2 regions of the Burkholderia sp. F1 genome follow, and region 1 is predicted to be linked to the other one. Evidence: riboswitches for the same ligand, from Rfam matches in the RefSeq annotation. Region 1 holds a riboswitch; the other holds the start of a gene.
The links. Region 1 has a riboswitch for FMN ahead of ACFIMZ_RS32935 (6,7-dimethyl-8-ribityllumazine synthase). Riboswitches for the same ligand answer to the same signal wherever they lie in the genome.
Positions count from the first base shown of each region.

Region 2: another riboswitch for FMN. It lies ahead of ribB (3,4-dihydroxy-2-butanone-4-phosphate synthase); the one in region 1 lies ahead of ACFIMZ_RS32935 (6,7-dimethyl-8-ribityllumazine synthase).

Region 1 is NZ_CP172422.1:3,204,243-3,208,653, forward strand. It holds gene ACFIMZ_RS32920 (DUF3422 family protein) at 1-84, opposite strand, end outside; gene ACFIMZ_RS32925 (LysR family transcriptional regulator) at 265-1,140, shown strand; gene ACFIMZ_RS32930 (cupin domain-containing protein) at 1,219-1,692, opposite strand; gene ACFIMZ_RS32935 (6,7-dimethyl-8-ribityllumazine synthase) at 1,996-2,502, opposite strand; FMN riboswitch at 2,571-2,727, opposite strand; gene ACFIMZ_RS32940 (LysR family transcriptional regulator) at 2,852-3,769, opposite strand; gene fae (formaldehyde-activating enzyme) at 4,024-4,411, shown strand, end outside.
Region 2 is NZ_CP172421.1:3,463,679-3,468,089, forward strand. It holds gene ACFIMZ_RS16340 (MIP/aquaporin family protein) at 1-626, shown strand, start outside; gene ACFIMZ_RS16345 (HAD family hydrolase) at 823-1,509, shown strand; gene ribB (3,4-dihydroxy-2-butanone-4-phosphate synthase) at 1,776-2,498, opposite strand; FMN riboswitch at 2,616-2,766, opposite strand; gene ACFIMZ_RS16355 (helix-turn-helix domain-containing protein) at 2,856-3,545, opposite strand; gene ACFIMZ_RS16360 (MFS transporter) at 3,729-4,411, opposite strand, start outside.

The DNA of each region.
Region 1 (4,411 bases):
CAGCGCCACGGATTCGGCCAGCCGCAGGAACGGCCGGGCGTGCAATTCCGCGGCCAGTGCGGCGCGCAACGGATGGTCCATCATCGGTACACCGGGTTTTCCTCGTTCAACAGCGCGGGTTCGGCATGCCGGCAACCGTGGCCTGGCATGGCCCGACGCGCCGGCGGCCGCAGCGGAATCGCTTGCGTGATCGCACTATGGCACGCACGTAGCGACAATAAAAACGCATAATGTTGATCGTTACCTTCAGTTTTCCTGATACCCATGAAGATGCTCGATCACGACGTGCTCGCCACCGTCGTCGCGGTCGCCGAGACCGGCAACATGACCCGGGCCGCCGAAGCCGTGAACCGCTCGCAATCCGCCGTCAGCATGCAGATCAAGAGCCTCGAGGACGCACTGGGACGGCCGCTGTTCATGCGCCGGCCGCGCAGCATCGTGCTGACGCGCGAGGGCGAGGTGCTGCTGGGCTTCGCGCGGCGCATGCTCGCGCTGCGCGACGAGGCGTGGGCCGCCGTGGTGCGGCCGGAGGTGACCGGCAAGGTGGTGATCGGCGTGCCGGACGACTATGCGTCGTCGCTTCTTCCTTCAGTGCTTAAGAAATTCTCCGCGTCGTATCCGAAGGTCGAGATCCAGGTGATCGGGCTGCCGAGCAGCGCGCTCGCGCCGCTGCTCAAGGACGGCACCGTCGATCTCGTGTGCGGCACGCGCGTGAAGGGCCTGTCCGGCGATTTCGTGCGCCACGAGCCGATGGCGTGGGCCGCGATGACCAACGGGCCGCGCGTATGGGAAGAACGGCCGCTGCCGATCGCGGTGTTCATGCCCGGCAGCGTCGCGCGCGAGAACGCGATCCGCAGCCTCGAACGCGCGAAGGTGCCGTACCGGACCTCGTATGAAAGCCCGAGCCTGCTCGGACTGATCAGCATGGTGGAAGCGGGGCTCGCGGTCGCGCCGCTCGCGCGCTGCGCGATTCCCGCGCAACTGACGGTGCTCGGACGCTCGCATGGGCTGCCCGACCTGCCGCCGCTCGAGATGATCCTCGCGCGCAGCACGAAATCGAAGCGGCCGCCGTGCGACTTCCTCGCCGAGCAGATCATGGAGGATCTGCAGCGGCAGACGGGGCAGGCCGGCGACGCGTAGGCGCGAAGCGCGAGTGCTCGGGCGAACGGTGCGCCGGCCGCCGCCGCAGTCACGCCCGCTTCCGCGGCGCGGACGCGTTCACTTCTTTCTCGGATCGTCCGCCGGGTTCACATACACAATCCCCCACGGCCCGTTCACGTTGATCTGGAGCACGGCTTCTTCGCTGGTCCACGCGAAGTGGTGCATCCTCGGCGGCATCACGATCATGCTGCCGGGCCCGAGCGGCCGCGTATTCTCCGGGTCGAGCGTGTCGCCCATCCCGTAGTTGAACACGCCGGACAGCACGGTGACCCGTTCGACGTTCGGATGCCAGTGCGGCGCCACCTTCGCATTGGCCGGTAATCTGACGCGCGCGACGATCGGCCCCTTCTTGTCCATCTTTCCTTCGAGAAGCGCGATCTGTGCGCCGGGCACCAGCGGAAAATCGTCCCATTTGATCTCGTCGGGCGTCACGATCATCACGTGGCCTGCCGACTGCGCCCATCCCGCGGGCGGAGCGGCCAGACAGGCCGCGACAACCAGCACGGCAATCGAGAATTGTCTGCTTTTCATTCTGCTCTCCTTGTGACGGCCACGTACCAGGACTTCGCCGATTCCCGCACCGACGCTGCCGTTCGGCAGCGAATACGCGTTCACAGCGAAGCTGTATCGAACATAGGAGAGGCACGACACGATGCCAATGAGACAAACCCGGAGCGGCCGCGCCGGGATGATCTGAAGAATGGCATGCGTGTGCGTGCGCGATCACGACCGGATCGCGGAATGGCGCGGGCACCGCGAATGACGTCGTGCGTGCCGCAGGCGGTCAAGCCTCGGCACGCACGCTCGCGGTTCCGCGCGTTCGTTACGCGAGCGTCACGCGGCCGGCTTCATCGCGAGAAGCGCAGACTCCCCTTTCAACGCGGCGACTTTACCGACCGTGTCGACGCACGCGCGCGCAAGCTCCGCGCCCTTCACGACGAAATGCTCGTGGAAGAAATTGACGTGTTCGCCCGAGCCATGGAAATGATGCGGGGTCAACACCGCCGACAGCACGACGACTTCGGTTTCGAGCTGGACCTGCATCAGCCCGGAAATCACGGCTTGAGCGACGAACTCATGGCGGTAGATGCCGCCGTCGACGACCAGCCCGGCACAGGCGATGGCCGCATACTTGCCCGTTTTCGCGAGCAGCTTTGCGTGCAACGGAATCTCGAAAGCACCCGCCACTTCGAAGAAGTCGCAGTCCGAACCCATGTTCGCATCGTTCAGTCCCGAGACAAACGCGGCTCGGCACTGGTCCACGATCTCCTTGTGCCAGCAGGACTGGACGAAAGCGATACGACGGGAAGCGGTTTGGGAAAGGCTTGGAATCTGGGTCATGAGCTGATCCTGTGTCTGAGTTAAACGGGCGCACAGGGACGAGCCGCGTACCTTGCGTACGCAACCAACCCCGCTCTCTCTCATCCGGACTTTAACCGTCGGCCCCGGAATCACACCGGGTCTGCTGACCTTGCCGTCGGGAAATCCTTGGCAAGCGCTCGCGGGCTACACGCAACTGCCGTGATTACCGCCGGTGGGGAATTTCACCCCGCCCTGAGAACGTTCACGGCATGACTGCCGCGCGAGGAATCTACCACAATCCCGGCGCGGAATTGGTCGGGGCCGGGTTGACGGGGATATCGAGCGTGCCGACATGAGCCGGCTTCATGGATCCTTCGCACCCTGCGTGCTACGCGAACGCGTCGATCGACGCGCGGCGCCGCGCGTCGACCATCGCTTCGATCAGCGACACGAGATCGTCGGTCAGCGGATCGCAGATGCCGGGCGAGCGGTGCAGTTCGAGATCGGCGGGCGGCAGCGGCGGCAACCCGTCCGCCTCGTCGAGCACGCGCCAGTTCTCGGGCAGCGTGCAGCGATCGATCATCGTCACGGCCGCGCCGTGATTGACCGCGATCTTGATGCCGGTCGGGCTCTGGCTCGTATAGACGACGTGATACGGCCGCTCGGCCGTCGCGAGCGCATGCAGCCCGCGCTGCCGGTAGCAGCACGTCTCCGGAAACAGCGCGAGCGGCACCGACGCCTGCCGGTCGAGCGCGAAATCGCGGTGCGCGGCCCACACGACGTCGTCGCGGCCGAGATGCCGGCCGCCCGCTTGCGGCCCGTGCCGCACGACGAGCGCGACGTCGAGCTCGCCGGCCTGCAGCCGTTCGAGCAGTTCGAGCGACATCCGGCAATGCACGTGCAGACGCGCACCCGGCCGCAGTTCGTAGAACGACTTCAGCAGGTCGGGCAGCCACAGTTCCGCGTAATCCTCGGGCAGCCCGAAGCGCACGACGCCGCGATCGCTGCTGGTCTGCTTCAGCGCGATGATCGCCTCGTTCTGCACCTGGATGATCCGCCGCGCGTGGATCAGGAAGTTCTCGCCGTCGCGCGACAGCTCGAGCCGCCGGCTGTTGCGCAGGAACAGGTGCGTGTCCAGCCGCTCCTCGAGCGTGCGGATCCGCAGGCTGATCGTCGACTGCGTGCGGTGCAGCTGCCGGGCCGCCGCGGTGAAGCCGCCGCTTTCGACGACGGCGACGAACGCGCGGATCAGCTCGGGATCGAGCGAACTCAATTTCGACCAATCGGGCCTTTGAATGGCAGCCATCGGAATTACTCGCTTTCGAAAATTGCCGGGCCGACCAAAGATAGGGCTCGGAGTACGCCGATTGTTGTCCGAACGCGCTCGGCCCTCCAACCCCTGACCGGGTATGACAAACCCGGAGCCGGCACGCGTATTCGCGACCGGATCAGGGCTTTCCCGGAGACGACGAACACGCAACCCCGATCTGGAACCCTCTATTCACGGGCCGCCGTGCCGCCGCCCGCCATCGCCTCACCCTCTATCGACGAGACATCGCAATGACCGCAACCCACCCCAGAACGCTGTATATCGGCGAAGGCTTCGAAGGCCCCGGCGTCAACCTCGCTCACATCAACGTGCTGATCGGCCCGCGCGACGGCCCCGCCGGCCAGGCGTTCGCGACCGCGCTCGCGACGCCGTCGGCCGGCCACGCGCCGTTCGTCGTCATCGCACAACCGGGCGTGCCGACCAAGCCGCTCACGCTCTACGTCAACAAGGCGCAGATCGCGGGCGACTTCCACGGCAACGCGACGTGGGGCGCGTCGCAGGCCGGCATCGCGAAGGCCGTCGCCGAGGCGCTCGAGAACGGCACGCTGCCGCCCGAGGCGGAAAACGACTGGGTGGTCGTGTCGGCAAACTGGGTGAACCCGAGCACCGACGACCTCG
Region 2 (4,411 bases), on a different replicon from region 1:
AGGGCCGCGGCGCGGACCTCATCGTGATCGTGTGGGGCTGGGCGATGGCGGTATTCGTCGCCGTCTACGTGACCGCGTCGTTCAGCGGCGCGCACCTGAACCCGATCGTGACGATCAGCCTCGCGCTCGCGCACAAGTTCGCGTGGTCGAAGGTCGGCGGCTACATCCTCGCGCAGATGCTCGGCGGAATGGCGGGCGCGCTGCTCGTGTGGCTCGCGTATCGCCAGCACTTCGCGAAGGAAGCCGATCCCGACCTGAAGCTCGCGGTGTTCTGCACCGCGCCCGCGATCCGCAGCGTCCGTCACAACGTGCTGACCGAAGCGATCTGCACGTTCGTGCTGATCCTCGGCGTGCTGTACCTCGCGTCGCCGCAGGTCGGCCTCGGCGCGCTCGACGCGCTGCCCGTCGGCCTGCTCGTGCTCGGCATCGGCATCTCGCTCGGCGGCCCGACCGGCTATGCGATGAGTCCCGCGCGCGACCTCGCGCCGCGCCTCATGCACGCGCTGCTGCCGATCCCCGGCAAGCGCGACAGCGACTGGCGCTACGCGTGGATTCCGGTGATCGGCCCGCTGATCGGCGGCTCGCTCGCGGCCGGCCTGTACCTGACGCTGCACGTGCCGCACTGACCGGCGGCCCGCATCGCCGAAGCAACGCAGCCCGCGCGCCACAAGGCCGCGGGCTGTTTCACTGTGGCGCCCGCCGCGACCGGCCCCCGGCGTCGGCAAGGGCCGCCGCTCGGTCCGAACCTGCGCGCCGTCGCCCGGCAAAGCACGTATCATGGCGGCTGACAGGCGTCGCCGACGCCCCTGCTTCTTCACCATCATGCTCGATCACCTTATCTGCGACTGCGACGGCGTGCTCGTCGACAGCGAAGTCATCGCCGACCGCGTGCTGCTCGACACGCTGTCCGCCACGTTCCCGCACATCGATTTCGAGGCCGCCGCGAAGACCGCGTTCGGCCAGCAGACGTCGCGCTTCCTCGCCGGGCTCGAGACGCGCTACGGCATCACGATGCCCGACAACTTCATCGAGACGATCGAGCACAACATCGAGGCCGGTCTCGCGCAATCGCTCGCGCCGATCACCGGCGTGCGCGACGCGCTGCTGAAGGTGAGCCTGCCCGCGGCGGTCGTGTCGAACAGCCGCCTCGCGCGCGTGCGCAGTTCGCTCAAGCGCGCCGCGCTCACCGAGATCTTCGGCGAGCGCGTGTTCAGCGCCGAGCAGGTCGCGCGGCCGAAACCCTACCCCGACGTCTACCTGCATGCGGCGCGCACGCTCGGCGTCGCGCCCGGGCACTGCATCGTCGTCGAGGACAGCGTGTCGGGCCTGAACGCCGCACGCGCGGCCGGGATGAAGACGATCGCGTTCGTCGGCGCGAGCCACATCCCCGACAACTACGCGGATGCGCTGCGCGCGATGGGCATCACGCGGATCATGCGGAAGATGGACGAGCTGCCGTCGCTCGTCGCCGCCGGCGTGCGCGGCGAGTTCGGCGACGTGCAGTCGTAATGCCCGGCGGCGGCCGTCGAACGGCACGCCGCCGGAAACCCGACGCGCCGCCATTTGCGGAGCCCGACGAGGATATCGCCGACCGGGCCGGATTGATTGAATGACCGCCGGCGTCGAGCGCCGGCCGCCTTCCGAAGGCATGCGAACGATCATCGACGCCTTCGAGGATGGAAAGTCAGGGTGGCGACCGGCGCGGCGGATATCGGCGAATGTCCACTTTCCTCACGCGGCTTCACGCATCCACGCACGGCCGGATCGCGTGCGCGCTACGCGTCGCTCACGCAGCACTCACGCGCGGTCGCAAGCGCCTCGCGGAATTCGACCAGCTCCGCGATCGTCAGCATCGGCAGGCCGTGCTGCTGCGCGAAACGCGCGACGTCGTCGCCGCGCGTCATCGTGCCGTCCGGGTTCATCAGCTCGCACAGCACCCCGGCCGGCTTCAGCCCCGCGAGGATCGCCAGGTCGACCGTGCCCTCGGTGTGGCCGCGGCGCGCGAGCACGCCGCCCGGTTGCGCACGCAACGGAAACACGTGGCCCGGGCGCACGATGTCGTGCGGCGCCGCATCGTCGGCGATCGCCGCGCGGATCGTCGTCACGCGGTCGGCCGCCGACACGCCGGTATGCACGCCTTCGCGCGCCTCGATCGACACGGTGAACGCGGTGCCGTTGCGGCTTTCGTTGGTCTGCACCATCGGCGGCAGCGCGAGCGCGCGCACCTTGTCGTCGGTCAGGCACAGGCAGACGATCCCGCTGCACTCGCGGATCAGCAGCGCCATCGTTTCCGGCGTGATCCGCTCGGCCGCCACGATCAGGTCGGCTTCGTTCTCGCGGTCGTGATCGTCCTGCAGCACGACCGCGCGGCCCGCGCGCAACGCGTCGAGCGCGGCGGCGATGCGCGGCGGCACCGGTTCGGAATCGAGCAACGGGAGATCGGCGAAGGCGTCGGCAGGCGCCGACGAATGGGACAAAGCAGCGGAAGTAAAGGACATGTGAAACGCTCCTCGCAATACGATGTGGGCGAAAAACGTTTCAGGGCATTGCAAACAGACAGAACGACAACCCGCTTCGCACGCACGGCGAAGCGGCCCTGACGGACATGACTATCTGCACATCTTCTCTCATCCGGACTGTGACCGTCGGCTCTGGCATTCGACCAGATCTGCTGACCCCGCGCATGACGCACGGGCGCTCGCGGGCTCGCCGGCTTGACGCCAGCCTACCGCCGGTGGGGAATTCCGCCCCGCCCTGAAGACGCACTGATTGCCGGACGAACCGGCGGGCAAAGCATACAACAGCCGCACGCGCGACGCAGCGAACGGCACCTAAAACCTTACTGACGACCCCGTCTAATGTGCGCCTGCCGCATGCGCCGCATCCGGCACGAGCCAGCGCGGCGGCACCTCCGGGCTCACCGTCACGCGAAACGCGCGCGCCTCGCTGTCGCCCGGATTGCGCAGGCTGTACGGCTGGTCGGCGTCGAACACGATCGCATCGCCGGTCGCGAGCAGCTGGCGACGATCGTGCACGCTCACCTCCAGCGTGCCTTCGCTGACCACCAGGTTGATCGTCGTGCCCGGCGCGCGGCGCACGCCCGTTTCGGTATGCAGCGGCGCGATCCGCAGCTCGTGGAACTCGGCCGCGGCCGGCTCCCCTTCCGGATGCAGCGCGCGCGCCGAGAAGCGCCCGTTCGAGCTGACGACGCGCGACGCGCGGTCGGCCGCGAGATGCTCGAAGCCGTTCACCGCATGGCGGCGCAGGAACGCCGCGACCGATACCTTCAGCGCTGCCGCGATCTTGCACAGCACCTTGATCGACGGCACGCTGCGCGCCGATTCGATCTGCGCAAGCATCGCGCGCGACACGCCGGACAGCCGCGCGAGCGCATCGAGCGACAGCTGCCGCTCGGCGCGCAGCCGCGCGAGATTGACGCCGACGACCTGCTCGAGCGCATCGAGCGACGCCTGCGTCCGGACATCGGCGGCTTCGCCGGACTCCACGGAAGACACATCGCGCACCAGCGCCAGGGGTGAATACATAGGGCTTGCCTCCGGGCCGCGACGCGGCCCTGCGAATGGGATAAGCGGGTGGGAATCGGATTGCGCATCGATCGAAGCGCGTACCGAGACGCTATCACCCGCCCCCGCACCGGCAAACGAAGTTATCTTCACACCGTTATCAGCATCGCGGAGGAATGCGTATCGTCGCGGCCCGTTCCGACGCTATCGCGCCGCCGCCGCAGCGCCGCGAGCCGGGCCGCGTGCGTCGAGCCGCGCCGCGAGCCACGTGACGACGAGCGCCGCGCAGGTCACCGCGGCCGCGACCCACGGCAGCGCGTCGAGCGCGATGCCGTGGCCGAGCGCGAGGCCGCCGAGCCACGCGCCGCCGGCATTGCCGACGTTGAACGCGCCGATGTTGAGCGTCGACGCGAGATGCGGCGCGCTCGCCGCCTTCTCGACGACGCGCGCCTGCAGCGGCGGCACCGTCGCGAACGCGGCGATCCCCCACACGAACACGGTGAGCACGGCCGCGACCGGCAGATGGCTCGTCTTCGCGAACACGGCCATCACGGCCATCAGCGCGACGAGGATCGCCATCAGCGACGGCATCAGCGCGCGGTCGGCGAGCTTGCCGCCGAGCATGTTGCCGATCGTGAGGCCCGCGCCGAACAGCACGAGGATCAGCGCGACCGCGCGCGGCGAGAAGCCGGACACGCTCTCGAGGATCGGCGCGATATAGGTGAACACGACGAACACGCCGCCGAAGCCGAGCACGGTCATCAGCAGCGCGAGCCACACCTGCGGCTCCTTCAGCACCCGCACTTCGCGCCCGAGTCCGATCGGGCCGCCGTCGTGGCGGTTCGGCACCAGCGCCGCAATGCCCGCGAGCGACGCGACGCCAAGCG